DNA from 3 places in the Rhodococcus sp. UYP9 genome. Region 2 is predicted to be linked to each of the others. Evidence: riboswitches for the same ligand, from Rfam matches in the RefSeq annotation. Region 2 holds a riboswitch; each other region holds the start of a gene.
The links. A riboswitch is a leader RNA that binds a small molecule or an ion and turns the genes downstream of it on or off. The one in region 2 is predicted to bind S-adenosylmethionine.
Positions count from the first base shown of each region.

Region 1: linked by a shared signal. The riboswitch ahead of ABIB36_RS07855 (aminotransferase class V-fold PLP-dependent enzyme) and the one ahead of ABIB36_RS12220 (bifunctional o-acetylhomoserine/o-acetylserine sulfhydrylase) in region 2 are both predicted to bind S-adenosylmethionine.
Region 3: linked by a shared signal. The riboswitch ahead of ABIB36_RS08705 (putative leader peptide) and the one ahead of ABIB36_RS12220 (bifunctional o-acetylhomoserine/o-acetylserine sulfhydrylase) in region 2 are both predicted to bind S-adenosylmethionine.

Region 1 covers NZ_JBEPPH010000002.1:324,587-334,630, reverse strand. Annotated here, with positions in the region: gene ABIB36_RS07885 (crotonase/enoyl-CoA hydratase family protein) at 1-589, opposite strand, end outside; gene ABIB36_RS07880 (DUF6480 family protein) at 625-846, opposite strand; gene ABIB36_RS07875 (TetR/AcrR family transcriptional regulator) at 875-1,456, opposite strand; gene ABIB36_RS07870 (hypothetical protein) at 1,588-2,580, shown strand; gene ABIB36_RS07865 (YbaK/EbsC family protein) at 2,620-3,093, shown strand; gene ABIB36_RS07860 (hypothetical protein) at 3,157-3,696, opposite strand; gene ABIB36_RS07855 (aminotransferase class V-fold PLP-dependent enzyme) at 3,838-5,250, opposite strand; SAM riboswitch class IV at 5,305-5,420, opposite strand; gene ABIB36_RS07850 (Pls/PosA family non-ribosomal peptide synthetase) at 5,642-9,571, shown strand; gene ABIB36_RS07845 (M1 family metallopeptidase) at 9,568-10,044, shown strand, end outside.
Region 2 covers NZ_JBEPPH010000003.1:534,712-544,755, forward strand. Annotated here, with positions in the region: gene ABIB36_RS12215 (NADP-dependent isocitrate dehydrogenase) at 92-1,315, opposite strand; SAM riboswitch class IV at 1,661-1,787, shown strand; gene ABIB36_RS12220 (bifunctional o-acetylhomoserine/o-acetylserine sulfhydrylase) at 1,946-3,283, shown strand; gene metX (homoserine O-acetyltransferase MetX) at 3,280-4,434, shown strand; gene ABIB36_RS12230 (DUF3017 domain-containing protein) at 4,455-4,730, opposite strand; gene ABIB36_RS12235 (bifunctional methylenetetrahydrofolate dehydrogenase/methenyltetrahydrofolate cyclohydrolase) at 4,737-5,606, opposite strand; gene ABIB36_RS12240 (pentapeptide repeat-containing protein) at 5,661-6,269, opposite strand; gene ABIB36_RS12245 (tRNA (cytidine(34)-2'-O)-methyltransferase) at 6,304-6,768, shown strand; gene ABIB36_RS12250 (DUF6764 family protein) at 7,221-7,697, shown strand; gene ctaD (aa3-type cytochrome oxidase subunit I) at 7,823-9,601, shown strand; gene ABIB36_RS12260 (HAMP domain-containing protein) at 9,717-10,044, shown strand, end outside.
Region 3 covers NZ_JBEPPH010000002.1:495,538-505,581, forward strand. Annotated here, with positions in the region: gene ABIB36_RS08695 (MFS transporter) at 42-1,529, opposite strand; gene ABIB36_RS08700 (hypothetical protein) at 1,613-1,840, opposite strand; SAM riboswitch class I at 1,840-1,937, shown strand; gene ABIB36_RS08705 (putative leader peptide) at 1,942-2,016, shown strand; gene ABIB36_RS08710 (amino acid ABC transporter permease) at 2,104-3,048, shown strand; gene ABIB36_RS08715 (amino acid ABC transporter ATP-binding protein) at 3,045-3,827, shown strand; gene ABIB36_RS08720 (ABC transporter substrate-binding protein) at 3,863-4,837, shown strand; gene ABIB36_RS08725 (FAD-dependent oxidoreductase) at 4,865-5,950, shown strand; gene ABIB36_RS08730 (LLM class flavin-dependent oxidoreductase) at 5,947-6,990, shown strand; gene ABIB36_RS08735 (ABC transporter substrate-binding protein) at 7,094-8,707, shown strand; gene ABIB36_RS08740 (ABC transporter permease) at 8,710-9,684, shown strand; gene ABIB36_RS08745 (ABC transporter permease) at 9,677-10,044, shown strand, end outside.

The DNA of each region.
Region 1 (10,044 bases), on a different contig from region 2:
ACACGTCGTTCACCAGTCCGATCTTCTCGGCGCGAGCGGCGTCGATGTCTTTGCCCGTCAATGCGAGTTCGCGAAGGTGACCGTCGCCGATGATCGCGGGCAGGCGCGCGAGCGAACCCATGTCGGCGACGATGGCGACCCGCACTTCACGAACACTGAACTTGGCGTCGGAGCTGGCGTACCTGATGTCGGCGGCACTGATGAGATCGAGGCCGCCGCCGATGCACCAGCCGTGCACGGCTGCAACGACGGGCTTGCGGCAGTCGGCAACTGCGTTGGTGGCCAACTGCATCCGCTTGATCGTGTTGTGGAAGGCGGTACGCGGACCGGCGAGGGCCTTGTCTGCCATCAGCGGGGCGAACTCACCTGCCATCGATGCCAGGTCGAGACCGAAAGTGAAGTGTTTGCCCGAGCCGACGAGGAGGATTGCGCGTACGTCGGGATCAGCGTCGAGCTGCGCGAAAACCAGTGGACATTCGTTCCAGAAGTCCGGGCCCATCGCATTACCCTTGCCAGGACCGATCAGGGTAACTACCGCCACATGGTCGGCGATTTCGACGGAAAATGCGTTCCAGATTTGTTCCTTCATGCCGCTGAGCCTAGCGGGCCGCCCGTTCTCACCTACTAGTAGAGACCGAAGATTCGACCGATCAGCCCAGCTGCGACGATGATCACCACCAGCCCGATGAGCCCGAGAAACACGATCGGCAATGCCAACCCTCGTTGCGGCGGTTCGTGCTGCGGACCACCGACGCTAGTTTCTGCCGGTGGCGTATCTCCGGGCTGAACACCGCCGCCTGGTTCCAATCCTGCGGTTTCGTTCGGGTCGGGGTTCTGAGCACTCATGTGGGTCGGGTACCCGATGAGATCCGCTTCAATCTTGCTCGGTCGCCCGGGCGATTGCGCCAGCGAAGAGTTCGGTGATCGCTGCACCGATGGCTCGTTCGTCGATCTCGTCCGGATCGACGGAATGCTCGACGGACAGGCCGGAGATCAGCGCCAGCAGTGACGTCGCTACTTCTCGCGCATCGAGAGTGGCCGCCACGCCCCACGCCTCGGCCCTGGCGGAGATCAGGGTGGCAAGTTCTTCCCGAAGTACTCGACGCTCACGTCGGTAGCTTTCCGCCAACTTTGGTTCTCGACCAGCATGGATGCCGAACTCGGTCACCAGCAGTGGCCACCGGGGCTCGGCGACGATCCACGACGCGATGGCGCTGCCGCCTGCTCCGGCAGCATCGTCGGGGCCGAGGTCGGACACGTCGTCGATGACTCGTGCGGCGAGTTCCATCGAGCGGCGCGAGAGCAGCTCGGCGAACAGTGCCTGCTTGGACTCGAAATTGGAGTAGACGGCGCCCTTGGTGAAGCCTGCGCGTCTGGCGATGTCCTGGAGTTTGGCCGCAGCGAATCCGTGTTCGGTGAACTCGTCGGCTGCCGCGTCGAGCAGCCGTTCACGCACGTTCTCGCGCCCGGGCCGGCCCGACGCGATCTGTGTCGACAACCACTCTTCTTGACCGTCTACCGTCACGATACCTAGAGTATTCAATACCTTAGGTATTGACAATCCATTCGACAGGAAAGTTCACATCCATGCGCAAGGTTGTCTGGCTAGCGGCCGGAGTGCTGATACTCCAACTCGGCTTCATCCTCAGTTACGTAGCTGCTTTCCATCAGCCGACCCCGCGCGAGATTCCGATCGTGGTCGTTGCCGCGCGAGGGCTCCCTGCCGGCCTGGACGTCGATACGGCCGACAAGCTCAACGCCATCGAAGGCACTCCCCTCGATGCCCGCACCGCTGCCAGCACGGGCGATGCGCGTGCGCTGATCCGGAACCGAGAGGTGCTCGGCGCTTACGTTCTGAGCCCGACGGGCACGGACACACTCATCACCGCCAGCGCCGCAGGCAGCTCCATTGCCACCTCGCTCGACGCGATCTTCACCAAGATCGACAAGAGTCAGAACCGCACCTTCGTCGTTCGCGACGATATTCCGGTGGGCATCCACGACAACCGAGGATTGTCCGGCTTCTACCTCTCCGTCGGTTGGGTCGTCGGCGGGTATCTGCTCGCCGCGGCAATCGGACTCCTCATCGGCGCACCGAAGTCGCTACGCGAAGCGTCGACTCAGCTCGGGGTACTCGTCGGCTATTCGATCCTGTCCGGAATCCTCGGTGCGTTCATCACCACGCATGTTCTCGGCACGTTCGCCGGCCACTGGTTCCCTCTGTCGGTACTGGGAACAGCGGTGGTCCTGGCAACGGCACTGTTCACGCTCGGGCTACGCGCTGCGGTCGGTGTTGTCGCTGTTCCGATCGCGATCGTCGTGTTCGTCATTCTCGGAAACCCCAGCGCCGGAGGGGCATTCGGTCCGAACGTGCTTCCGGAGTTCTATTCGGCCGTCGGCCGCTGGATCACCCCGGGAGTCGGCACCGAAGGCGTTCGGAGCATCGTCTACTTCGCCGGCAACGGCGTCGGGCAGCCCGCGCTGGCACTCGTCCTCTATACGGTGGTCGGTCTCGCCCTGTTCTTCGGCTTCACCTACCGCACACAACAGAAACCGGCAAACCTCCCCGTCTACGCCTAGTACGAGGCACGGACTGCCGATTGGCAATACGCTTGCCCTATGCCCCGGCTTCTTCACCCGAACGCAGCCCACGTCGCGGACGTCCTGATCTCGCGTGGACATCACGGGGTGGTCGTCACCGCGCCCGTGCCGACAGTGACCGCCGACGCCGCCGCCGAATCTCTCGGCGTCGACGTCGGCGCGATCGTGAAGTCCCTGGTGTTTCTGCTCGACGACGACCCAGTGTTACTGCTCGTCTCCGGTGCGCACCGGGTGAACCTCGATCGGACAGGCCGGAGACTGGAGGGGAGGTTGTCGCAAGCTCCACTCGAGCTGGTCAAGCACTGCACCGGTCAACCGATCGGAGGCATCGCACCGGTGGGTCACCCGACGAATCTGCCCACATACGTCGACGAGCAGATGGCCGAGTATCCCGAATTGTGGTCTGCTGCAGGGCATCCGAACACGATCTTTCGGACGACCTATTCGGAACTGCTGCGCATCACCGCCGGACTTGCCCTGTCCATGACATGACATGACAGCAGAGGCTGCGGGAACCTGAGGACAGATGCGGCCCGCTCGTAGTAGTAGTGCGAGCTACGAGGCGAGCACTCGCGAGGCAGGTCGAACTCCGGTGGCTCCCGCCACGTTCGACGCCGAGAACACGACTCCACGATCTTCCAGCCACGGCACGACGCCGTACGCGACCTTGCCGAAATTCGCTTCCTGGGGACCCGCTGCGATCAGGGTGACGCCATCGGCGACGTCAGCAGCTTTCACATCGGCTATCAGACCTGCCAGCCCGACGGGTGTACCGATATAACGAATCGAGGCCGGAACCACCGGGGCGTCGAGGCCTGCAAACTCTCGACGGGCAGTGCGTGCATCGTCAGCGATGTGAATCTCGATATCGAGGAACACGGCCACTTCGTCGGCGTCCTTGCCCGACTCGACGGCCTCCGCGCGAAGCCGAGTACGCAGATTCTGCGCTTCCCGCAGGTCTTCGGCCTGAATTCTCACCATTTCCGAAGTCGGAGTCGAGTCGGTGAGCTCGGTCCACTGCCCATTCAGGTCGAGGGCCACCCGGATGGGGCGAGCGTGGAGGTGATCGGAGGTGATATCGGAACTGTGCGACATGCGATTGTGTCCTTCGTACAAGGCAAGGGATGCGGCTTCTGTCTGGGGTCTAACCCGAGCGCCTACAAGATCCGGACGCTGTCCGGCACAAATCGACGTACCTGTCGTACCAGCGACGGTTGCGCCACAAGACAATTGCTGTCATATTCCGATGCTAACCGCTTCAGCCGGCGATGGGGCTTCGTCCCACTCAGCGGCACCTGACTCCCCGATGGCACTCACCGGCACCGTGGCCGGGACACAGGGAGATCCCACTCCTGCCTTTCCGTCCACCAGATCGGGGAAGGGACGCGGATCGGGCACCGGGTTCCACCATCCGTCCTCCTCCGCGTACGTCCACGACGCGCCCTCGTGCACGAGCTTCGTTATGGCTCCGAGCAGGCGATCGACGTCGGCGCTGGAGCTTCCCAGACCGAGGCTCGCACGCACTGCCCCGTCGGGACGACCGAGGCGCGCAAGAAGAGGGTGCGCACAGAATTTGCCGTCTCGAACACCGATGCCATGCTCAGCCGACAGGTAAGCAGCGATCTCACCGGGCCCAAAGCCGTCGATCGTAAATGTGACGATCCCCACAGTATCCGGAGAGTCGGTCCACACTTCGAGCAAGCGCACGCCGGGGGTTGCCGTCAGTCCGGCGCGCAATCGGTCCGACAGAGCACGCTCGTGTTCGACGGATCCCGACCTCTCGTGCTCGGCGAGCGCCTCGCAAGCGGCAGCCACTGCGGCGACGCCGAGGACATTGGGCGTGCCGGCTTCGTGACGCGCGGGCGAGAGCGCCCATGCGGTGGATTCCACACTCACACTGCGCACGGCACCGCCCCCGGCGAGGTACGGCTGAGCCGCATCGAGCCAATCGCGACGACCCACGAGCACTCCTGCGCCATGCGGGGCGTACAGCTTGTGGCCGGAGAAGGCGAGGTAGTCGACACCGAGGTCGCTGATGTCGACTCGGCGATGCGGTACCAGCTGGGCGCCGTCGACGAGTATGCGAGCACCGTACCGATGAGCCAGCTCTGCAAGTTCACGAATGGGCAACACTTCACCGGTGACATTCGAGGCGCCGGTAATGGCAAGCAACGCAGCCGGTTTCGTGGCGAGCTCGACCTCGATGCGCGCCACTGTCTCGGCAAGGGTGTCGGCGGCAACGACGACACGGCGGTCCCGCCACGGCAATAGATTCGCGTGGTGCTCGATGTCGAGTACCACGGTCTCACCGGGCACGCACCGCGCCAGCAGGTTGAGCGAGTCGGTGGTGTTCCTGGTGAAGATCGTCACTGAATCGCTCTGTGCTACAACAAAATTCGACACAGTCGTACGAGCCTTCTCGTACGCCGCCGTCGACACGCGCGAGGCGTAACCCGCGCCGCGGTGCACACTCGAGTAGTAGGGCAGCAACTCGACGATCCGATCGGTCACCGCGGCGAGAGCAGGAGCGCTGGCGGCATAGTCGAAATTCGCATACGTGCAGGTACTGCCGTCGACCAGCGGGACCTGAAGGTCTGCCCCACTGACCACGGCGAACGGTGCGCACGAGCTTTCGAGAACAGCAGTCATGACAAATATCCCCTTGTACATCAAGGGACTCGAAATATCGAAGAAGGACGATCGAGTCCGCGCTTGCCGCGCCGGTATTCCGGCGTCAGCCAGGTCGTCACCCGGAGCACCCCACCGCGGAGGAGGGTTGCCGACCAGCAAGCCGGGGCTCGATGCTGGTACTCATGACCTGTGAAGAGGATGGCAAACGGTCTACGAGGTTGTCAACCCCTCCGGTAGGAAATCGCGTCTCCAGCCGATCCGAAGCCGTATCCCGAGTAGAATTCGCGCGGTGTCGAGCCTCACCGATCCATCCGTCCGTTCACCTTCCGGCCACCCGAACATGAGATAACGACCATCGAGGTTCACTCGCAATTCGGCAATCAACGAGAAGAAGGACACCCCGTTTTCTGTGCAACCACAATCGGATTCGGCCCCCGAACTGCCTTCGAACGACGTACCCACCGACTTCTTGCGCTCCGAGCACGCGCCCGAGCAGCGCACGCTCATCGATGTTCTTCGCGCCACAGCAGAGCAGTACCCTGACGCACCCGCCATCGACGACGGCACTGTCGCGGTGTCCTACAGCGAATTACTCGTAGACATCGACGAGGGATCGCAGTGGCTGTATCGGGCCGGTGTTCGCCGCGGCGATCGCGTCGGAATTCGGATGCCTTCGGGATCCTTCGCTCTGTACGTCGCCATCCTGTCGATTCTCAACGCGGGGGCGGCCTACGTGCCCGTCGACGCGGACGACCCCGACGAGCGCGCCGAACTGGTATTCGGCGAGGCCCAGGTCACTGCGGTAGTGACCGCGAACGGAATCGTTGCCGGTACTGCCGAGAAGAACACACCACCCGCCTCGGACGTCGGCGTCCCGACACCCGAGGACGACGCCTGGGTCATCTTCACTTCCGGTTCGACCGGGACCCCGAAGGGGGTGGCCGTGAGCCACCGCAGCGCGGCGGCCTTCGTCGATGCAGAAGCGCGCATGTTCATGCAGGACGATCCGCTCGGCCCCGGTGATCGTGTACTTGCGGGCCTGTCCGTGGCGTTCGACGCGTCGTGCGAGGAAATGTGGCTCGCCTGGCGTCACGGCGCCGCACTGGTGCCGGCGCCACGATCGCTCGTGCGCAGCGGCCTGGACCTGGGGCCATGGCTCGTCTCGCGCGACATCACCGTAGTATCGACGGTTCCCACTCTGGCGGCCCTGTGGCCCGCCGTTGCCCTCGAAGCAGTCCGGTTGCTCATCTTCGGTGGCGAGGCCTGCCCGCCCGAGTTGGCCGAGCGTCTCGCCGTGGACGGGCGTGAAGTGTGGAACACCTACGGTCCGACCGAGGCGACCGTCGTCGCCTGCGCATCGATCATGGACGGCAAGGGTCCGGTGCGCATCGGTCTACCGCTCGACGGCTGGGATCTCGCGGTCGTCGATGTTGCAGGCAATCCCGTAGCCGTCGGCGAAGTCGGTGAACTGGTGATCGGGGGTGTCGGACTCGCCCGCTACCTCGACCCCGAGAAGGATGCCGAAAAGTACGCGCCCATGCCCACACTCGGCTGGGAGCGCGCCTACCGCAGCGGAGACCTCGTCGAACTCGAGCTCGAGGGCCTACTTTTCCAGGGGCGCGCCGACGATCAGATCAAGCTCGGCGGGCGACGCATCGAACTCGGTGAGATCGACAACGCACTACAGGCCCTCCCCGGTGTCGCCGGTGCTGCCGCGGCAATCCGCACCACGGGTGCGGGCAACTCCGTGCTCATCGGGTATCTGTCCAGCACCGACCCGAACTTCGATCTCGACGCCGCGCGGACCCTGCTCGCCCAGCAACTTCCGTCGGCGCTCGTTCCGCGGCTCACCCTCGTCGACGAGCTGCCGACGCGGACGTCGGGCAAGGTGGATCGAAACGCGCTCCCGTGGCCACTTCCCGGCATGGGCGAACAGTCCGGGCTCGGCGGAACCGCAGGATGGGTTGCCGAACTGTGGACCGAAATTCTCGGCGCTCAGGTCTCCGACGACAACGCCGACTTCTTCCAGAACGGTGGCGGATCGTTGTCCGCCGCGCAGTTGGTGACAGCGCTGCGTCAACGTTTTCCCGAGGTCACCGTCGCGCAGTTGTACGACCACCCGCGGCTCGGCTCACTTGCCCGCATGCTCGACGACCTTGCACCGCCGGTCGACGTCGTGCCACGCGAGGTGATCCCGACGCCGCGCCGGGCTCAGTGGATTCAGATCGCCGCAACAGTGCCGCTGACCACGCTGACCGGCCTGCAGTGGGTCACCTGGCTCGGCATCCTCGCCAACGTCATGTCGTGGTTCGCCGACGTGCCATGGGCGCCGACGGTGTCCTGGTGGTGGCTCCTGGTCGCGTTCTCGCTGTTCATCACCCCGGTCGGCCGGATGGCGATCTCGGTCGTCGGCTCTCGCCTGCTGCTGACCGGGGTGAAACCCGGCGCCTACGACCGCGGCGGCAGCGTGCACCTGCGCCTGTGGACGGCAACGCGTCTCACCGACGCCAGCGGCGCCTCCAACCTGTCCGGCGCGCCATGGATGGTCTACTACGCCCGAGCACTCGGCGCGAAGATCGGCAAGGGCGTCGACCTGCACACCATGCCTCCCGTGACGGGCATGCTCGAGCTGGGCGACGGCTGCTCGGTCGAACCCGAGGTGGACCTCACCGGTCACTGGATCGACGGCGACATCGTCTACATCGGCGGCATCAGGATCGGTGCGGGGGCAACCGTCGGCGCTCGATCGACGCTCCTACCAGGCACTTCGGTCGGCAAGAACGCCGTCGTGACCGCCGGTTCCGCCGTCGTCGGACGCGTCAAAGCCGGCCAGATGTGGGCCGGCTCCCCCGCCACGAAAATCGGCAAGGCCGAGCACCCGTGGCCCGAGGAAACACCACCTCGCGCGACCCGGTGGATCGTGGCCTACGGCGTCGCGTCCCTGTTCCTGTCAGGTATGGCGATCTTCTCCATCGGCGTCTCGTTGGTACTGATGGGCTGGTGGCTGCACACTGCGACGACGTTGCTCGGCGCACTCGGCCGCGGCGTACTGCTGCTACCTGTCGCCACGATGGTCTCCCTCGCAACGTTCGCGCTCATCACGGTGGCCGCGGTGCGTCTGTGCAGCATCGGCCTGACCGAGGGCTATCACCCGGTTCGCAGCCGAATCGGCTTTCAGGTGTGGGCAACGGAACGACTCATGGACTCCGCGCGCACCTTCCTGTTCCCGCTCTACGCCAGCTTGTTGACGCCGGGATGGCTGCGACTTCTCGGCGCGAAGATCGGCAAGGACGTCGAGGCCTCGACAGTGCTGATGATTCCGAAATTCACCACCGTCGCCGACGGTGCATTCCTCGCCGACGACACGATGATCGCCAGCTACGAACTCGGCGGCGGCTGGATGCGCCTGGGCGATGCCAAGGTCGGCAAGCGGGCGTTCCTCGGCAACTCCGGCATGACGGGTCCGGGTCGCACCGTCCCGAAGAACGGCCTCGTCGCCGTGCTGTCGGCTACCCCGGACAAGGCGAAATCCGGATCTTCCTGGCTCGGCAGCCCACCCGTGCGGTTGCGCCGCACCTCCGGGAAGACCGACTCCTCACGCACATTCGATCCGCCGACCGAGCTGAAGATCGCTCGGGCATTCGTCGAGACCTGCCGACTGATTCCGGTGGTGGTGACATTCGCGATCGGCCTGGGAGTGCTGTTCGGGCTCCTCGCACTGGCCGACAGTCATGGGTACTGGCTTGCCGCGCTACTCAGCGGAGTCGTACTGCTGATTGCCGGTGCCGTCGCCGCTGCGGTGTCTGCGCTGGCGAAGTGGGCCTGGGTCGGCCGTATCGACAAGGTGGAACACCCACTGTGGAGCTCCTTCGTGTGGCGCAACGAAGTGTCCGACACGTTCGTCGAAACCGTCGCGGCCCCGTGGTTCGCGCGGGCAGCAGAAGGCACGGCAGTGCTCAACATGTGGCTTCGTTGGCTCGGCGCGGACATCGGCCACGGAGTCTGGTGTGAAACGTACTGGCTACCGGAAGCCGATCTTGTGACACTTGCCGACGGCGCAACAGTCAACCGTGGGTGCGTTGTGCAGACGCACCTGTTCCATGATCGGATCATGTCCATGGACAGCGTCACCCTCGGGCGAGGAGCCACATTGGGGCAGCATTGCGTCGCACTTCCGGCCGCAGGAATCGGCGACGGCGCGACCGTCGGGCCTGCATCTCTGGTGATGCGCGGCGACACCGTGCCTGCGCACACGCGTTGGCAAGGCAACCCGATCGCACCGTGGGCAAAGGGCGATCCGTACCGCCGGATCACTGCGGCGGCCGAGGCGACCCTGTGAAACCTGGCTCGAAGACGGTGACGCCGACGTTCGACCTCGACGCCAACGATGCGCCGATCGACGCGTACCTACCCGAGAGTGGCAACCGCGGATATCGGGTCTCGCGGTACGAGCTGGATCTCGAGTACAAGGTCGACAGCAATCGATTGACCGGAACAGCGCAGATCACTGCCGTCACCACCGCGACCATCGCCAAGTTCGCACTCGATCTCGGGCCCGCGCTGCGGGTATCCAAGGTGTCGGTCAACGGGTCCCGCTCGGTGAAGTTCTCGCAGCAGCGCGGCAAGCTGAAGATCACCATGGCCAAGCCGATCCTCTCGGGTGGGGCGCTCGTCGTGACCGTGCATTATGGCGGAATCCCCAAGCCCATCAACAGTTTCTGGGGTGAAGTCGGCTGGGACGAACTCGCCGAGGGAGCCATCGTCGCAAGCCAACCCAACGGTGCCGCATCCTGGTTTCCCTGCGACGACCAT
Region 2 (10,044 bases):
CTTCTTCGATTCTCGTCCCGCGCCACCTGATTTCCGAGTCCACGCCCGGTGATTGTCCTCACCCGAGCAGGTGCTCAGCTGTTTCATGCAACTACTTCAGCGCCCTCTGCAGGTTTTCGTCGAGTGCTCCGAGAAATTCTTCGGTGGAGAGGTAGCCCTGATCTCCTCCGACGAGTGCGGCCAGATCCTTCGTCATCTGGCCACCTTCGACGGTCTTGACGACAATGTCTTCCAAGGACTGAGCGAAGCCGGTGACGTCGGGAGTGCTGTCGAGCTTGCCGCGGTGTTCGAGACCTCGAGTCCACGCGAAGATCGATGCAATCGGGTTGGTCGAGGTCGGTTTCCCTTGCTGGTGCTGACGGAAATGGCGCGTCACCGTGCCGTGTGCAGCCTCTGCTTCACAGGTCCTACCGTCCGGCGTGAGCAGAACCGACGTCATGAGGCCGAGCGAACCGAAGCCCTGCGCAACGGTGTCCGACTGGACGTCGCCGTCGTAATTCTTGCAGGCCCATACGTATCCGCCCTCCCATTTCATGGACGACGCGACCATGTCGTCGATGAGGCGATGCTCGTACGTCAGTCCGGCGGCGTCGAACTCCGCCTTGAATTCCTTTTCGTAGATGTCCTGGAAGGTGTCCTTGAATTGGCCGTCGTAGGCCTTGAGGATCGTGTTCTTGGTCGACAAGTACACCGGGTAATTCTGCTGCAAACCGTAATTCAGCGACGCACGGGCGAAGTCGATGATCGACTGATTGAAGTTGTACTGACCTTGCACGACGCCGCCGAGGCTCTCCTCGGTGAACCTGACCAGCTCGTGCTGGATCGGCTCACTGCCGTCCTCGGGCATGTAGGTGATGGTCACGGTGCCAGGTCCCGGGACCTTGAAGTCGATGGCGCGGTACTGATCGCCGAAGGCGTGGCGGCCGATGATGATCGGCTTGGTCCAGCCCGGAACCAGTCGCGGAACGTTGGAGATGATGATCGGTGCCCGGAAGATGGTGCCACCGAGAATATTGCGAATGGTCCCGTTCGGCGAACGCCACATCTTCTTCAGGCCGAATTCCTCGACGCGAGCCTCGTCCGGAGTGATCGTCGCGCATTTGACCCCGACGCCGTGCTTCTTGATTGCGTTCGCGGCATCGACGGTGACCTGGTCATCCGTCTTGTCCCTGGATTCGATTCCCAAGTCGTAGTACTCGAGATCGACATCGAGGTACGGATGGATGAGCTTGTCCTTGATGAACTGCCAGATGATGCGTGTCATCTCATCGCCGTCGAGTTCGACGACCTTGCCTTCGACCTTGATCTTGGACATGTGGGGTTCGCGTCCTCCTGGGAAGTATGCCGTTTTCGTCTTCCGAAGCTGCCAGTGTTGCCGCAGAACCGACGTTGTGAGTCGATCGGCGGTCCCACCCGTATTACGCCTTTTCACTGCTGGGCCGAGTGCGTGTACTCGACTTCGAACGTATACGCCTCGCGCGCTGTGCGTGAGCGTGCGAGGAAACAAGACAAGCGTACTGCTTGGCCGCTCAGGCATGGCCGGAGACCCTTTCGTCGTATCTCCGACCGGCGACCACTGTGGGCCCTGGTGACAGCCCGATCGACACTGACGACGGTGTCGCTATTCCACGTGTCGGAGGACACGCTAGGATTCTGCGAAGGTCATGAGTGCCAGCGTCAAAGCCCCGGCTTGCTGGCCGGCAACCCTCCAACCGCGGTGGGGTGCCCCGGGTGAGAAGACCTGGTTAGTCGACTGCGTTCGTGCAGTCGGAGAACAAGCGCGGGTTCGCCAGGGGCGAACCCAACAACCGAGCACAACCATGCTCGGTTGCTAGCCCCTAGGAGGTTCACGATGTGTTGTCGCTTCGATACGCCCCGCCCGGCTCGCTACGCCGAGCCCCAGCCGAATCGCACTCTTGAATCGAAAACGGAGTAGTCAACCACCATGAGCGAGAACACACCCGACGTCGTAGATGCCGCCGGCTCACCCATCGAAGATCCCGCCGCGTCGTGGAGCTTCGAAACCAAGCAGATTCACGTAGGCCAGAACGCTGACGGCGTCACACGCGCACGCGCGCTACCGATCTACCAGACGACGTCGTACACCTTCGACAGCACCGACCACGCTGCCGCGCTCTTCGGACTGACCGAGCCCGGCAACATCTACACCCGCATCATGAACCCCACGCAGGATGCCGTGGAGCAGCGCATCGCAGCGCTGGAGGGTGGCGTCGCGGCGCTGCTCTTGGCCTCCGGACAAGCCGCCGAGACTCTTGCAATTCTGAACATCGCCGAAGCAGGCGATCACATAGTCTCGAGCCCGCGCTTGTACGGCGGCACGTACAACCTCTTCCACTACACGTTGCGGAAACTGGGTATCACCGTCAGCTTCGTCTCCGACCCGGACGACCTCGAACAGTGGCGATCCGCGATCACACCGAAGACGAAGGCGTTCTACGGCGAAACGATCTCGAACCCGAAGAACGACATCTTCGACATTCCCGGAGTGTCGAAGATCGCGCACGAGAACGGCCTTCCGCTCATCGTCGACAACACCGTCGCGACGCCGTATCTCATCCAGCCGCTGAAGCACGGCGCCGACATCGTCGTCCATTCGGCCACCAAGTACCTCGGTGGCCACGGCACAGCAATCGCAGGCGTCATCGTCGACGGTGGCACTTTCGACTGGACCCAAGGGCGCCACGCCAACTTCACCACTCCTGACCCGAGCTATCACGGCGTGGTGTTCGCGGACCTCGGTGCACCGGCCTTTGCCCTCAAGGCTCGGGTCCAACTGCTTCGCGACATCGGGGCCGCAGTCGCACCGTTCAACGCATTCTTGATCAGCCAGGGACTCGAGACGCTGAGCCTTCGGATGGAACGCCACGTCGAGAACGCGCAGAAGGTAGCAGCCTTCGTCGAGGCTCGCAGCGAGGTCGTCAGCGTCAATTACGCAGGTCTGAAGTCCTCCCCGTGGTTCGAACGTGGCCAGGAATTGGCACCGAAGGGGCAGGGTGCCATCGTCGCTTTCGAACTGAAGGGCGGCATCGACGCGGGCAAGAAGTTCGTCGACGCACTGAGCCTGCACAGCCATGTAGCTAACATCGGTGATGTGCGCTCACTCGTAATTCATCCCGCATCGACAACTCACTCACAGCTGTCACCCGAGGAGCAGACCGCGGCGGGTGTCACTCCAGGACTCGTGCGCCTCGCGGTGGGCATCGAAGGGATCGACGACATCGTCGCTGATCTCGCGCGCGGATTCGCTGCGGCGGCGTCTTGACCATCAGCTCAGTGCACGACGTCCGTTCGGCCGCAGGGTTTCCTGCGCCGGACGGACGGCTCGGCAGTATCGACATCGGTCGGCTGGACCTCGAGAACGGTGCGTCCCTGCCGCAGGTGACCATCGCCGTTCAACGTTGGGGTGAGCTGTCCCCGAACCGCGACAACGTGGTGCTCGTCGAGCATGCGTTGACCGGGGACTCACATGTGTCCGGACCTGCCGGAGGCGCTCATGCCTTGCCCGGGTGGTGGAACGGGATGGTCGGGCCCGGCGCTCCGATCGACACGGACGAATGGTGTGTCATCGCCTCCAACGTGCTCGGTGGTTGCGGTGGAACGACAGGACCGTCGTCACTGAACCCGAGCGGAGTCCCATACGGCAGTACCTTTCCGGAGATCTCGATCCGCGATCAGGTGTCCGCCGAGATAGCACTCGCCGATGTACTCGGCATCGAAAGATGTGCGGCCGTGGTCGGCGGCTCCATGGGAGGCATGCGCACTCTCGAATGGATAGTCGGATACCCGGACCGCGTCGCGTCAGCTCTGGTGCTTGCGGTCGGAGGTCGTGCAACTGCCGACCAAATCGGTACGCAGACAACTCAGATCGAGGCGATCAAGGCCGATCCCGACTGGCAGGGCGGCAACTATCACGGAACCGGCCGGGCCCCACGGGTCGGACTGGGCATAGCGCGCCGAATCGCACACCTGACGTACCGAACCGAGAGCGAGCTCGACCTCAGGTTCGCCAACTCCGGCCAAGGCGAAGAAGATCCATGGCAGGGCGGACGGTACTCGGTAGAGAGTTACCTACAGCATCAGGCGAGCAAGCTGGTCGACCGTTTCGACGCGAGCACCTACGTATTGTTGACCGAAGCCATGAACAGGCACGACATCGGACGTGGGCGAGGTGGATTCGACGCTGCCTTGGCCATGGCTACCGTCCCGACGATCGTCGGCGGCGTCGACTCCGATCGGCTCTATCCCTTGCGGTTACAGAAGGAACTCGCCCGCGGCCTACCGGAATGCCGCGGTCTCGAGGTCATTCAGTCACGTGATGGCCACGACGGATTTCTGACCGAAGCCAGCGCTGTATCCGCACTACTCGGCGAGACGATGAAGCATGCGCGCGTCTCGAAGGGTCGCACCAGCTGAGTATTCGACCGGACGAATACTCAGTCGGTGCCGAGCGGATCGATCGACGCCGACAGCAACACGATAGCTCCCCCGACCAGGGCCATAGCCGAGACGTCGAAGGTTCTGCTTCGGACCTGCAGTAGGCCGACGTTCTTCTCCGGCATGCACAACCGGAAGCCTGCGGCCACTATTGTCGCCACGCCGAATACGAAGGCGCCGCGGCGCCACCGATCCGCAAGAACGAGTACGAGCGCCGCCGCAATGATCACGAGCACGATGACGAGCGGCAGGTTCTTGCGAATCTGGGACCACATCGAAGGTCAGACCGCTTCTGGGGTGGTTGCGAGAGCCTGCTCGGCTCGCTCGACCACGTTCGAGAGTAGGAACGCTCTCGTCAACGGCCCGACTCCACCCGGGTTGGGTGAGAGAAAACCGGCGACTTCGGCCACCTCGGGCGCAACGTCCCCGCGCAGTCCCTCATCCGTTCGAGTAACCCCGACGTCGAGCACTGCGGCACCGGGCTTGATCATGTCCGCGGTGACGATTCCGGGGACACCCGCAGCAGCAATGACGATGTCGGCGCGGCGAACCTCCGCGGCCAGGTCTTTGGTCCCGGTGTGGCACAGGGTAACGGTGGAGTTCTCGCTCTTGCGAGTGAGCAGCAGACCGATAGGACGGCCAACTGTCACCCCTCGACCGATGACGACAGCATGGGCCCCGTCGAGCGCTACGTCGTAGCGACGGAGGAGGTGGACGATCCCACGTGGGGTACAAGGCAACGCCGCTTGCTTACCGAGGACGAGTCGGCCGAGATTGATCGGGTGCAGTCCATCGGCATCCTTGGATGGATCGATTCGTTCGAGTGCAGCGTTCTCGTCCAGATGCTTCGGAAGTGGAAGCTGCACGATGTAACCGGTGCACTCGGGATTGGCATTGAGCTCGTCGATCACGGCGTCGAGCTCCGCCTGCGAGATGTCGGCAGGCAGATCACGCCGAATCGAGGTGATACCGACCTTGGCGCAGTCATTGTGCTTGCCGCGAACGTACGCCGCCGAGCCGGGATCATCGCCCACCAGCACCGTGCCGAGCCCGGGAACGATCCCGTGTTCTCGTAGCTTTGTCACTCGCTGAGTGAGATCGACGAAGATCTCGTCTCGGGTTGCTTTGCCGTCCAGAATCGTCGCAGTCACGATAGCTATTGTTCCAGGTGCCGGCAGGTGGAGCGGACGCCGGTCCGCAAGTAGTCAGCCCTCGACCGAAAGCCCGTGCGCCTGGGCGTATGCGACCGCCTGTGTCAGCTCGATCCGGGCACCGGTCACCGTCGCAGACATCCAGAGGTGTGCGTCGATCCGGGCACCACGAAGATCGGCCTCCTGCATCTTGGCGCCTACGGTTCTTGCGCCACTGAGATCCACCGAACGCAATATCGCCTTGCGCAGGTCGGTGTTCACCAAGTTCGCCTCGACCATGCGGCAGTTGGTCAAGTCCATCCCGCGCATGTCGGCTCCCCCCATTCCTACCAACGTGAAGTCGACCTCGTCGAAAGTCGACGGGCGCATCCGACAATCGACGAACGTCGAGCCGATCATGGTCGAATGACGGAAGACGCTGTGTTGCAGGTTGGTCCGCGCGAAGGTGCAGGAGCGAAAAGCCGCGTTGACATGGACCGACTCGGTCAGATCCGTGCCGGTGAAGTCACATTCCGTGAAGACCACCGCGGTAGTCTTCACGCCGCTGAGGTCGGCGTCTCGAAAGTTGCACGCCACGTACTCACGGTCGTCCCATTGCTGTTGGTCGAGTCTCGCGTCGGAGTAGTCCTCGCCGATAATCTGTTTCTCGTGCACCTCTGCCATTGTTCCCGGTACCGCTGATGGCAGAGTGAGCCGGGTGTTTCGCCTCATGTTCTTTCAGCCGCGTATCCCTCAGAACACCGGGAACGCGATCCGACTCGTCGCCGGCACCGGATGTGAACTGCACCTGGTCGGTCCGCTGGGCTTCGATATGTCCGAGCCCAAGCTCAAGCGCGCCGGCCTGGACTACCACGATCTGGCCTCGGTGACCGTCCACGAGAACCTGCCTGCCGCCTGGGAGGCCTTGGCGCCGGAACGGGTGTTCGCCTTTACCGCGCATGCGAGCAAGTTTCACGCGGACGTGTCCTATCTACCGGGTGATGTCTTGTTGTTCGGTCCCGAACCGACCGGTCTCCCCGAGGAAGTGCTCGGCGATCCGCTGGTCACCGAGCATCTGCGTATTCCGATGATCGAGGGTCGACGATCGCTCAACCTAGCCAACGCGGCCGCCGTCGTCATGTACGAGGCATGGCGCCAACACGGATTCGCTGGGAGTGTGTGACGGCGGACGATCCTGACGATGACGTAGCCGAGCTGAGCACCCACTGTGAGAGTTCCCAACCACAAAACGGCCCGCCCGAGCGCCACGAGCGCGTCTCTCCCGGTGTCGACAAGCGAATTCCATCCGGCGACGATTCCGTACCAGAAATTGTCCGGCCCCGGTGACGGTGTGAGGTCCTCGGCAGATTCAGCCGCGAGCAGATCCGCGGTGGTGACCGCTCCCGCGATCAAGGCCATCAGGCGACCGAGCGAGGCCCGCGAAGACGAGCCGAACCGTTACACGGAGTAGGGATAATTCACTGATGACCGCAGCGCAGAACCGGGGTACGGTGTGCCGCACCGACCCATTTCGTTTCCTTGAAGGAGCCCCTGTTGTTCTCCGCTTTTTCTTCGCTCGTCCGCTCGGCATCGTTCACCTCGACATCACAGGGCCTTTCACGGTCGGCTAGTCGATTGTCCCGCACCGCAGCAGTTTTCGCTGTTTCCAGCGGTTTCGTCGCCGCCGGATTTGCCGGAGCCGGCGTGGCAAATGCAGCTCCGGTGACGTGCGTATCCCCTCCGTCTGCCAATCAGATTCTCGTCGACGGGACTGCCAGCTGCGGCGCAACGTCCGCAGAAGGATCGCGCGCGACCGCCACAGCAGCAGACAGTGGAACGGCCGTCAGTGTCGCCGAAACCGGCGGCACCTCGACCACATACGCGACGGGATTCGGAACGGCCCTCGGCGCGTCACGCGCAGGCGGCACGTCCTACGCGGGCGCAATCGGCGGCGGCATCGCACATTCATGGGCAGACGCAGGTTCGACCACCATCGCGATCGCCGGTTGGGGCTCCGGCGCAACTGCCGAAGCTGCAGGCGTCGACTGCGTCGGGCCACTGTCTCTCGCGTTGAACCTCGCTTCCGGACAGTTCTGCATCCTCGGAAGTTGACCCTTCGCGCGCGCCTCGTGCACACGCGCGAGGCGCGCTTGGGCCGGACTTGATCTACGACAAAAGGTAGTAACTCCCCCTCCAGCGGTTTATGATTATGGTCACTTCCATCGTCAGGAGGATCAGTGACCGCTGTTGAGCCCAAGCCCACTGCCACGCTGGAAGCGGTGAGGCCTTTCCCGCCGCGGATGGGACCGAAAGGTTCTTTCATTCACAAGGCGGTGACGACGACAGATCCCAAGATGTTGGGGATCATGTACATCGCGACTTCCATCTCGTTCTTCCTCATCGGCGGCTTGATGGCGTTGCTCATTCGTGCCGAGCTCGCGGTACCGGGCTTGCAATTCCTCTCGACGGAGCAGTACAACCAGCTGTTCACCATGCACGGCACGATCATGCTGTTGCTGTACGCGACGCCGATCGTGTTCGGCTTCGCCAACTACATTCTGCCGCTGCAGATCGGTGCCCCGGACGTGGCGTTCCCGCGCTTGAACGCTTTCTCGTATTGGCTCTACCTGTTCGGCGCGATAATCGCTACATCCGGTTTCATCACCCCTGGTGGCGCTGCTGACTTCGGTTGGACCGCATACACCCCGCTTTCGAGTGCGGTGTACTCGCCGGGTGTCGGTGCAGATCTGTGGATCTTCGGTCTCGCCGTGGCTGGTTTGGGCACCATCTTGGGCGCCGTCAACATGATCACGACGGTCATCTGCTTGCGAGCGCCAGGTATGACGATGTTCCGGATGCCCATTTTCACATGGAACATCCTGGTCACCAGCATTCTGATTCTTCTTGTCTTCCCGTTGTTGACGGCGGCACTGTTGGGGGTAGCGGCCGATCGACATCTCGGTGCGCATCTGTTCGACCCGGCGACCGGTGGAGTGTTGTTGTGGCAGCACTTGTTCTGGTTCTTCGGCCACCCCGAGGTGTACATCATCGCGTTGCCGTTCTTCGGCATCATTTCCGAGGTGATTCCGGTCTTTGCGCGTAAGCCGATGTTCGGATACACCACCTTGATCTACGCAACGATTGCCATCGGTGCACTCTCGGTGGCGGTGTGGGCCCACCACATGTACGCCACGGGTGCGGTGCTGTTGCCGTTCTTCTCGTTCATGACGTTCTTGATCGCGATTCCGACCGGTGTGAAGATCTTCAACTGGATCGGCACTTTGTGGCGAGGTCAGGTGACACTGGAAACCCCGATGCTGTTCGCATTCGGCTTCTTGATCACGTTCCTCTTCGGCGGTCTCTCCGGTGTCCTGCTCGCCAGCCCGCCGATCGACTTCCACGTCACCGACACCTATTTCCTGGTGGCGCACTTCCACTACGTGGTCTTCGGCACGGTGGTGTTCGCAACGTTCTCGGGCATCTACTTCTGGTTCCCGAAGATGACCGGCCGGATGATGGACGAAAGATTGGGCAAGTGGCACTTCTGGCTGACATTCCTCGGCTTCCACGGCACTTTCCTGGTCCAGCACTGGCTCGGTGCCGAGGGCATGCCGCGTCGCTACGCCGACTATCTCTCCTCCGATGGATTCACCACGCTGAACATCATCTCTACGATCAGCGCGTTCGTGCTCGGTGCTTCGACACTGCCGTTCGTGTGGAACGTCTTCAAGTCGTATCGGTACGGCGAGGTGGTCACTGTGGACGATCCTTGGGGCTACGGCAACTCGCTGGAATGGGCCACATCATGCCCACCGCCGCGGCACAACTTCACAGAACTTCCGCGAATCCGTTCCGAGCGTCCGGCGTTCGAACTCCACTACCCACACATGGTGGAGCGCATGCGTGCCGAGGCTCATGTCGGCCCGGGCAGTCATGGCGGACAGACCACCGAAGTTCTCGAAAAGGCCCGCCGCGCACCTATCGCAACGGGAGAAGACGAGCATTCTGGGGACTGACCTCTGCGGCGAGTTGCTCTCAGACAGTTCTCAGCACCGGAAGTAATACTTCAGCGATGTCGTCTTCACTGCCTGCGGCATCGCCTACGCGGCGACGGGTCCTCGGGGTCGGCAATTGAACTTCTCGCTCCACAGCCGGATCCGGGTCCTCATCATCAGTCTGGCAGCTCTTGCGGTTGCCGTGAGCGCACTGGCCATCTACCTGGTCACCGAACAAGCATTGCGTTCCCAGGTAGCCGATCGAGTGTCTCGAAATGCCGACGCGCTCATTGCAAGTGCCACGTCCGGAGTTCCTTCGACCTTCTTCGGGTTCGGAGTCGGCACGACCGACGGGCCCGCGATCAAAGTTGCGTTGGTGACCTCGGACGGCGAACTCGTAACCTTCACCGCAGAATCTCGACCGTTCACCAACCCAGACGGCACTCTCGATGCCACCGAACAGG
Region 3 (10,044 bases), on a different contig from region 2:
CCCCATGGCTACTCCTCTACCCGGAGACTGCGGTCCCGGCGTCAGTTCCGAGCGGTGGCGGGTTCGAATGCGCCGGCCGCCGACTCGACCTTTGTCGAAGTGGTCGGACTCTGGAAGCGCGGGATGAAGATGCAGAGTACGAGGGCAAGAATGGAAGCCCCTGCTGCGACTGCCATCGTCACATGGAAGGCTGCTTCGGAGGGGACACTGACCGCTCCGGTGCTGATGGTCATCTGCGCAAGGATGACCCCTGCCACTGCGCTGGCGAAAGATGTTCCGAGAGAACGCATCAGCGTGTTGAAGCTGTTGGCTGCACCGGTTTCCGAGGCGGGAACTGCGCCCATGATGAGGGCGGGCATAGCTCCGTAAGCAAGACCGATTCCGGCGCCGATGATGATCGAAATGAGAACCAGCAGCCACACCGCGCTGAGGGTGAGGGTGCCGAGCAGATATCCGACGGCGATGACGAGCGCGCCCAGCATCATGGTGACTTTCGGGCCTCTCGTTGTGGTGATGTGTGCGGAGATCGGTGCGACGAGCATCATGACCAGCCCGGAGGGAGCCATCACCAGGCCGGCAGCGAGGATCGACTGTCCCAACCCGTACCCCGTGGAGGTCGGCAACTGAAGAACCTGGGGAAAGACCAAGCTCATCGCGAAGAGCGCGAAGCCGACGAAAATCGAGGCGAGGTTGGTGAAGAGAACCTGCCGACGAACGGTGACGCGGAGGTCGACCAGCGGTTCTGCGGTGCGCAGTTCCCACCATGCCCAGAAGACGAACGATGCGAGTGAGGCGGCGAGCATGCCCAGTGTCAGGGCGCTGGTCCATCCCCAACTCGAACCTTTGGAAATTGCCAGAAGCAAGGTGATGAGTGCGACCGACAAGGATGCCGCTCCGGCGAAGTCGAAGCGCCCACCGGTACGGACCTTGGATTCGGGTACCACTGCCATGACCAGGCCGATGACGAAGACCCCGAGGGCGGAGGCCGCCCAGAACAAGTAATGCCAGCTTGCGTACTCGGCGATCAGTGATGCCGCGGGTATTCCGAGGGCTCCGCCGACGCCGAGCGACGCGCTCATCAGGGCAATCGAACTTGCGAGCTTCTTGGCAGGAAGGACATCGCGCATGACGCTGATTCCGAGCGGGATCACACCGGCTGCGAAACCCTGAAAGGTGCGGCCGACGACGAGTGGCACCACGGATGCGCTCAATGCGCCGATGACCGATCCGACGACGAGCAGAGCCAGACCGACGAGGAGCATCCTGCGCTTGCCGTACATGTCACCGAGGCGGCCCATCATGGGGACCGCTACAGCTCCGGCGAGCAACGTTGCGGTGATCACCCAGGCAGCGTTCGACGCAGATGTGTTCAACAGGGTGGGGAGCTGGGGGATCAGCGGAATGACCAAGGTCTGCATGAGCGCGACCACGACTCCCGCAAACGACAGGACCGCGACTATCGGACCCGTGCCGGCGCCTTTCGTGGAATCAGAGACCGCGGGGGCGGTGCCGGCCGAGCGTTGGGACATAAGTGCCTCCGGGGCATATGAGTAATAGCAAAAGCTTTCTAAATCAGTTGACTGAACAAAGTTAATTCACCTGACTCAATCCGTCAATCCGGGGACGCGTCGAACTCGGTGGAGCGAACAGTGTGGTCGGTACCGCGCGGCGGCGGGTCCGTTGCTGCGGCGGGATCGAATGAACCAGGGGTGCACGCGGACCGATTTCGGTGGGTTGCAAGGGTTGAAATCAACGTGATTGCAAGCCGAATATGCACTGCTGCAACATGAATGGAACTACTCGACTTGACGTATCCACTGCCGAAGGCATAGGTTTTCATCACCATCCAGAGCGACCGAGAGACCTTGGCTCTACGACGTCGCAGCAACCCCCTTTCTCACCGAAGGTGTGGGTGCTACCGCCAGGACCGATGGAGGAAACATGAGCTACGACACGTGGCGGCGCCTGCACGTAGATCTATGCCGCGTGGCGACCAGTACCTGTTGCCACGCCTGAGAACATCACAGACATTTTCTCCCGGTACACGCCACCCGAAGGGCGCTTTCGCATGCACACAATCATTCCGTGGTCCCCGTGACCGACATCGCAACCAGGCCCGCTCCCGGCATCGTCGCTGCTGATGCCGAAGAACTGGTAGTCGCTCGAAAGTGGCATCCATGGCGGTGGGTGACGAGCGCAGTCACCGTGGTCGTACTCGCTCAGTTCCTGCATGGATTCGTGACCAATCCTGGTTGGGATTGGGGCACATTCGCGGACTACTTCACTGCGCCATCGATACTGGCGGCTCTATGGCTCACCATTCAGTTGACGTTCTGGGGAACGCTGTTCGGATTCGTCATCGGGATCGCTCTCGCGGTGGCCAGACTGTCGGACAACCCTGTCCTGCAGGTGATCTCCTGGTCCTACATCTGGGCATTTCGGTCCATCCCCTTGATAGTCCAGCTCTTGTTCTGGTTCAACATCGCGTATCTGTATCGGACTCTGTCGCTGGGCGTTCCGTTCGGTCCGGCGTTCTTCGAGTTCGATGTCAACAGTGTCATCAGTGGCTCGACCGCGGCAATCATCGGTCTGGCACTACACCAAGCCGCGTATTCTGCCGAGATCGTTCGATCCGGGATCATCTCGGTCGATCAAGGCCAGCTGGAGGCAGCTGCTGCGTTGGGTATCCCCAAGCGTCGTGAGTTCTTCAAAATTGTTCTCCCACAGGCCATGCGCGGAATATTGCCGAATGCCGCCAACGAGGTCATCAGTCTCTTCAAAGGAACCTCGATCGTATCGGTGATGGCCATCGCCGAGCTGTTCTACCAGGTGCAGGTGGTGTACGGCCGCAACGGGCGGGTCGTACCGCTTCTGCTGGTGGCAACCGCCTGGTACATCGTGCTGACGTCGATCCTCTCGGTGATCCAGTTCTACGTCGAACGGCATTACGCGAAGGGTGCTGTGCGGACAATCCCACCGACCCCGATTCAGAAGCTGCGCAGCAAACTTTCCGAGATCACCCTGGCGCCACGAGGGGCTACACGATGACCGCGCTGCCGAAGAATTCCGAGTACGCCGTCGAGGTACGCGGCATCGAAAAGTCGTTCGGCACGCTGGAGGTACTCAAAGGCGTCGATCTTCTGGTACGCCCCGGCGAGGTCACGGTCATCATCGGGCCGTCCGGTTCGGGGAAGTCGACACTGCTGCGGGTTCTCAACCATCTCGAGAAAGTCGACCAGGGCACGGTTCGAATAGACGGTGAACTGGTGGGATATCGCCGCAAGGGCAACAAGTTACACGAACTGAGCAACAAGGAGATCCTTCGTCAGCGGTCGCAGATCGGGTTCGTGTTCCAGAACTTCAATCTCTTTCCGCACCTGACTGCGCTGGAAAATGTTGTCGAGGCGCCGGTCTCGGCACAGAAGCGCACTCGGTCCGAGGTCGAGATCGAGGCGAAGGCTTTGCTCGGGCGCGTCGGTCTTGCGGACAAGGAGCACGACTATCCGCGCCGGCTCTCCGGCGGGCAACAGCAACGCGTGGCTATTGCCCGAGCACTCGCATTGCGCCCCAAAGTAATTCTCTTCGACGAGCCCACCTCGGCTCTGGACCCTGAACTCGTCGGCGAGGTTCTCGAAGTAATTCGTGTTCTCGCCCGCGACGGAGCGACGCTCGTGATCGTGACCCATGAGGTCGGATTCGCTCGCGAGATCGCGGACAACATCGTCTTCATGGACGACGGACTGATCATCGAACAGGGGTCACCTGCCGCTCTGCTCGACAATCCGAAACAAGAACGAACCAAAGCCTTTCTCGCACGCGTCCTCTGACGCAGTTGCGCCACTTCGAACTACAAGGAACAGCCATGCCCGGATCCACCAGACGTCTCGCCGCAGTCGCCTCAGCGCTCGTCGCGGTCGCCCTCTCGGCCACCGCCTGCAGCGAACCCGCGACCGAGGACACCGTGACCGCATCCGATGGCGTGACCTACGACCTCTCTCCTGAACAGTCCGGCCGTATCCACGTCGACAAGGTCGATGAGATCGCCGCGAAGGTACCTCAGGAAATTCGGGATCGGGGCACGTTGATCGGCACGGGCTCGATCGGTTCGCTTCCCCCACTGGGCTTCTATGCCACCGACGACACGACGCCAATCGGTTCCGAGATCGATATCGCGTGGCTGATCGCCGACACCTTGGGCTTACAGCTCGACCGCCGAACTGCGGACTGGGCACAGAACTTCGTCAAGATCGACTCGGGTGAGAACGACGTATTCATCTCCAACGTCACTGTCACCGAGGAGCGAAAAGACAAGTACGACTTCGCTACCTACCGACTCGACAACCTCGCATTCGAGGCGAAGAAGGACAGCGGTTGGACGGTCGAGGGACGCACGGACGTCGCGGGTAAGAAGATCGGCGTGGGCTCGGGCACCAACCAGGAACAGTTGCTCGTCGACTGGAACGAGCAGAATGCGGCCGACGGGCTCCCTGCCGCGGAGATCGCGTACTACCAGAATGCGTCCGACTACTACCTGGCTCTCGGATCGGGTCGTATCGACGCATACTTCGGCCCCAACCCTTCTGCGGTCTATCACTCCTCCAGCACCGGTGAGAGCGAAGTGATCGGGACCTTCTCCGGTGCAGGGGACGCACTGCAAGGCGAGATCGCAGTGCTGACGAAGAAGGACAACGGCCTCATCGGGCCGATCCAGGAAGCCATCAACCACGTCATCGAGGACGGCAGTTACGAGAAGGTGCTCGCGAAATGGGGCCTGCAGTCCGAGGCTGTCTCCGAGTCGATCATCAACCCGCCCGGCTTGCCGCGCACGGCACCGTAACCAACTCGAACAGGTCAGGAAGTTGCCATGAAGGTAGTAGTCGTCGGCGGCGGCGTCATCGGGGCGGCATCGGCGTGGAGCCTCGCCAAGCGCGGACACGAGGTGACCCTCGTGGAACAGTTCCAGCCCGGCCACAAAAGCGGCGCCTCGCACGGGACGTCGAGGATTTTCCGGCACGCCTATGCCGACGATTACTACGTCGGCCTCGCTGCCCGCGCCTACACCTTGTGGCGCGAGCTCGAAATCGATACCGGTACAGACCTGCTCACCATTACCGGTGCCGTGGACCACGGGCTACCGGATATCGTGAGGCCGAGAATCGAAGCACTGCGACGCTCAGGACGGGCGGGGGAGGTTCTCGACCCGAACGAGGCGCACCGCCGCTGGCCGGGGATGACATTCGATACCACGGTGCTCCACCACCCCGATGCAGGTCGGTTGCATGCAGATCGCAGTGTCGCAGCCCTCACTTCGGTGGCCGAAAAGCTGGGAGTGCGAACAGAATACGGTAGCGCCGTTCGTGAGATTCTTCCAACGGAAGTTTCGACCGACGCCGGTAGTTTTGCCGCCGATCATGTGGTCGTCGCCGCGGGTGCGTGGACCTCTCGGATCGCATCGGCGCACGTGTCGATGCCAGAGCTGGTGACCACTCAGGAACAGCCCGCGCATTTCCTACCGATTCTCGACGCGTCGTGGCCCAGCTTCGTCCACCACCCCGGTGCCGCATTGCAGACGGAAGGAATCTACGGCCTCGCATCGGAGGACGGCGTCAAAATCGGCGAGCACGGTACCGGGCCAGTGGTCGATCCCGACACACGTGACTTCACGCCCGCTCCCGAGGGCGTGGAGCGCCTGAAAAGCTACGCGAGAGCATGGCTGCCAGGCGTCGATGTCGATTCTGCTGATCCACTGACCTGCTTGTACACAACGACCGCTGATTCGAATTTCATCGTCGATCGGTCCGGCAATCTGACTGTGGCCGCGGGTTTTTCCGGTCACGGTTTCAAATTCGCCCCCGCCGTGGGGGAGTTGGTGGCCGATCTCGTGGACGGCCGCACGCTCGGCACGGCACTGTTCGAGCTGGGCCCGCGCACTAGTGAGAGCGCAGCATGAAATTTCTGCTCATGACGCTGGTATCGAACAGTGCCGACCCGATTTCGCGGAAACTGAAGACCCCGGCCGAACGGCTCGGTGAAGTCATCGACACTGCGGTGCTCGCCGAAGAACTGGGTTTCGACGGCTTTGCAGTGGGGGAGCGCCATGAAGATCCGTTCATTTCGTCCTCCCCGCCGGTGATTCTGAGCGCTATCGCAGCTCGGACGTCGGAGATCGGACTGTTCACTGCGGTGACCACGTTGAGTCTTCTGGACCCGGTTCGCGCATTCGAGGACTACTCGACGCTCGACAACCTGTCCGGTGGTCGGCTGCAACTGATCATCGGAAAGGGTAATGGCACTGCACAGGCCGACTTGTTCGCTGTCACACCGCAGGATCAGTGGCAGCGAAATCGTGAAGGTTACGAGCTGTTTCGGATGCTCTGGGACAACGAGAAGGTGACCTGGTCGGGGCGGTTCCGCCCGCCGCTGGTGGGCGCGAAGACGTTGCCGCGTCCGTTGCAGAGTCGTATCCGCATCTGGCACGGCAGTGCAACAAGCAGACAGTCGGTGGATCTCGCTGCGCAGTACGGTGATCCGATATTTTCGGCCAACGTAACCCATCCCATCGAACCGTACGCCGCACTCGTCCGGCACTACCGCGAACGATGGGAGTTCCACGGTCATCGACCCGAGGGCGCTCTTGTCGGTGCAGGAACCGCAGGCTTCCATATCGCTCCGACCTCGCAGGAAGCCGTTGCTGCGTATCGGTTCACGTTCGAAGCACGCTTGGCAGCTCAGCGCAGCGCCGGCATTCCGGTGGTATTCGACTCGCTCGAGGATCTGGTCGAGCGCAGCTCTGCGTTGATCGGTAGCCCGGAGCAGGTGATCGACAAGGTGGGCCGCTACCACGAGCAGTTCGGACACGAAGTGATTCACCTGAGCGCCGACGCCGACGGTGTGACACCGCGGCAGTGGTGTCGAAGCCTCGAACTGTTCCAATCCGCCGTGGCCCCCGTCTTGCGCGAGCGACTTCCGAGCCGCCCGCTTGCCCCATAGTTCTGCTTCACCCTCCACCTTCCGTCCGTCAGCTCGACGTGCCGCTGCTCCTTCGGCGTCGCGGTGGGCTGTTCGGTCCTTCCTCGAGATCCGGAGTAACTCGGTGTCCTCACGTTCCCATTTTGTCGGAGTCAGCGCGCTCGCTGCCGTCAGCATTGTCCTGACTGCCTGCGGCGGCAGTTCCACCTCACCTGCCGACGTCGGCGAACCACGGTCGGGCGGCACGCTGCGCTATGGACTGTCCGGGGCACCGACCTGCTCGGACCCGGCGCAATCGGGCAGTAACCAGACAATCTACGTGGTTCGGCAGGTCGTGGATTCGCTCACCGATCAGGATCCCGACACCGGTGAGATCACCCCGTGGCTCGCCGATAGCTGGGAAGTCGCTCCCGACGCCTCCTCGTTCACCTTCGCACTCAAGGACGGTGTGACGTTCAGCGACGGAACCCCGGTCGACGCCGAAGCGGTCAAAGCGAACTTCGACTCGATCGTCACCGACTTGACCTCGGTGAAGGCCCCTCTCGGTGCGAGCTATCTCACCGGATACAAGGGCACGACCGTCGTCGACCAATTGACCGCACGAGTGGATTTCGACGGCCCGAATGCGCAGTTCCTGCAGGCAACGTCGACTGCGCAGCTCGGAATTCAATCACGCGATACCGTCGCACAGCCTGCGGAAGCGAGGTGCCTCGGAGCCAACATCGGCAGTGGCCCGTTCACCTATGCCGACTACCAGCAGAACAAGTCGGTCACTCTCGCCAAACGGGTGGGATACAGCTGGGGCTCGGCGGCATTCGGCCACGAGGGCGAGGCGTACCTGGACGGCATCGAGTTCACCGTCGTGCAGGAGTCCGGTGTCCGCACCGGAAGTCTGTCCTCGAATCAGCTCGACGCGATCAGTGATGCGTTGCCGCAAGATGCGCCGCAGATCGAGGCAACCGGTGGTTCGATCCTGACGACCTCGAATCCAGGCACGCCATTCGGGTTCCAGCCCAACGTCTCTCGCGGGGTGCTGCAGGATCCGGAAGTACGAAAAGCGCTGATACCGGCGATCGACCGGCAGGAGCTCGTGGACACCGTTCTCGGTCCGGACTTCAAGCCTGCAACAAGCACATTGGCGAGCAAGACACCCGGCTATACCGAGCTGCAGGACATCACGTTCGACCCTGGCAAGGCGACATCCATCCTCGACGCGGCCGGCTGGGTTCTCGGAGCGGACGGCATCCGTGAGAAGAACGGGCAGAAGCTCTCCTTCAAGGTGATGTTCACCGCTGTGTTCGCAGGCAACCAGGCGATCCTGGAACTCACTCAGCAGCAACTGCGCGATGTCGGGGTGGATTTGCAGCTCGAACTCGTATCCAGCCCGGAGGGCACTGCGCGTCAGGGCACCAAGGATTTCGACTCGACGTACTACAACAGCACCAGGGCCGATGGCGACATTCTGCGTACCACCTTCGCTGTCGACGGACGAAACCTGAACGCGCGTGGACCGATCCCGGATCTGGATGCCTCCCTCGCCGAAGAGTTGGCTACCACCGACACCGCCGCACGCAACGAGATCATCGGCTCGACGCAGCAGCAGGTTCTCGACAACGGGCTGTGGATTCCGACCATCGAACTCTCACAGGCCATCGGCGTCGGGCCGTCAGTGCAGGACCTGAAGTTCGAGGCGTCCGCCCGTCTGCAGTTCTTCGATACCTGGTTGAGCGGACAGTAGCCATGATTCGCTACCTCGCGCAGCGCGTAGTACAAGCAGTTCTGGTCCTGTGGGCTGCGTTTACTGTGTCGTTCGCAGTGTTGTTTCTACTTCCATCCGACCCGGTTTCTCTTGCCGCTGACTCGGCAGGCTCCGGCACCCCGGTCGACGCGGCTGCTATCGCCGAACTGCAGGCGCGCTACGGTCTCGACCAGCCCGTGTGGGTTCAGTACTGGCACTCGCTCAGCGGCGCAGTACGCGGTGACTTCGGATTCTCGATCGCCACCGGGCAAAAGGTGACGACGGCAATCATCGACGCAGTGCCGTCTACGTTGGCCTTGGCGACGAGTGCCTTGGTGTTGGCGCTGCTCTTCGGCGGCACAGTGGCATTCTTCGCCACGTACACCAAGATCGGTTGGCTCAGGAACCTGCTGTTCTCGATCCCGCCACTGGGCGTCGCGGTGCCGACATTCTGGGTAGGGCTCGTTCTCCTGCAGGCGTTCTCGTTCCAACTACGGTGGTTTCCAGCGTTCGGCGACCAGGGCGTGCCTTCGCTGGTGCTCCCGGCGATCACGCTGGCGCTCCCCACCGGAGCTGTCATCGCTTCGGTACTCGCCACGTCGATGACGACGACATGGCGGCAGCCGTTCGTTGAATCGGCTCGGGCGAGGGGTGTTTCGCGTCTCCGGGCGCAGACCAAACATGTGGCGCGATTGTCGTCCATCCCAGCGTTCACCATTGCCGGAGTGCTCGTGGGAAACCTGCTGGCGGGGTCGGTCGTCGTCGAAACGGTGTTTTCACGTGCAGGTGTCGGGCGTCTGACACAGACGTCGGTCATGGCGCAGGACATACCCGTGGTACAGGGCGTCGTCGTGTCGATCTCGCTTGTCTTCGTACTCGTCAATCTCGCCGTCGACCTCTTCTATCCCTTGATCGATCCGCGGATCGTCTCGGAGTACACCCGGCCGCAGCCGAAGAAAGAGGTAGTGCATGTCTGACATCCTGACTCGCTCCGTCGACGTCGGCACCGACGATTTCGAGGTCGCGGTCGACGGGGCGCCCTCGCTGCCGAAGAAGCGTCCGAGCCGGCCCATCTCGAAGAACATCTGGCTGGCAGCATCGGTTGTGGTCTTGTTGCTCGCGGTCGGGTTCGCGCTGTTCCCCTCGGTGTTCGCCAGCGGCGATCCGCTCGACGGTGTACCCGCCGACAAGTTGCAGGGACCGAGCGCGGCGCATTGGTTCGGAACCGACAACATCGGCCGCGACCTGTACACCCGCGTCGTCCACGGCGCAGGCCTGTCCCTGACCGCGACGTTGTTCGCCGTCGCGATCGCCCTGATCGTCGGATCCTCGATCGG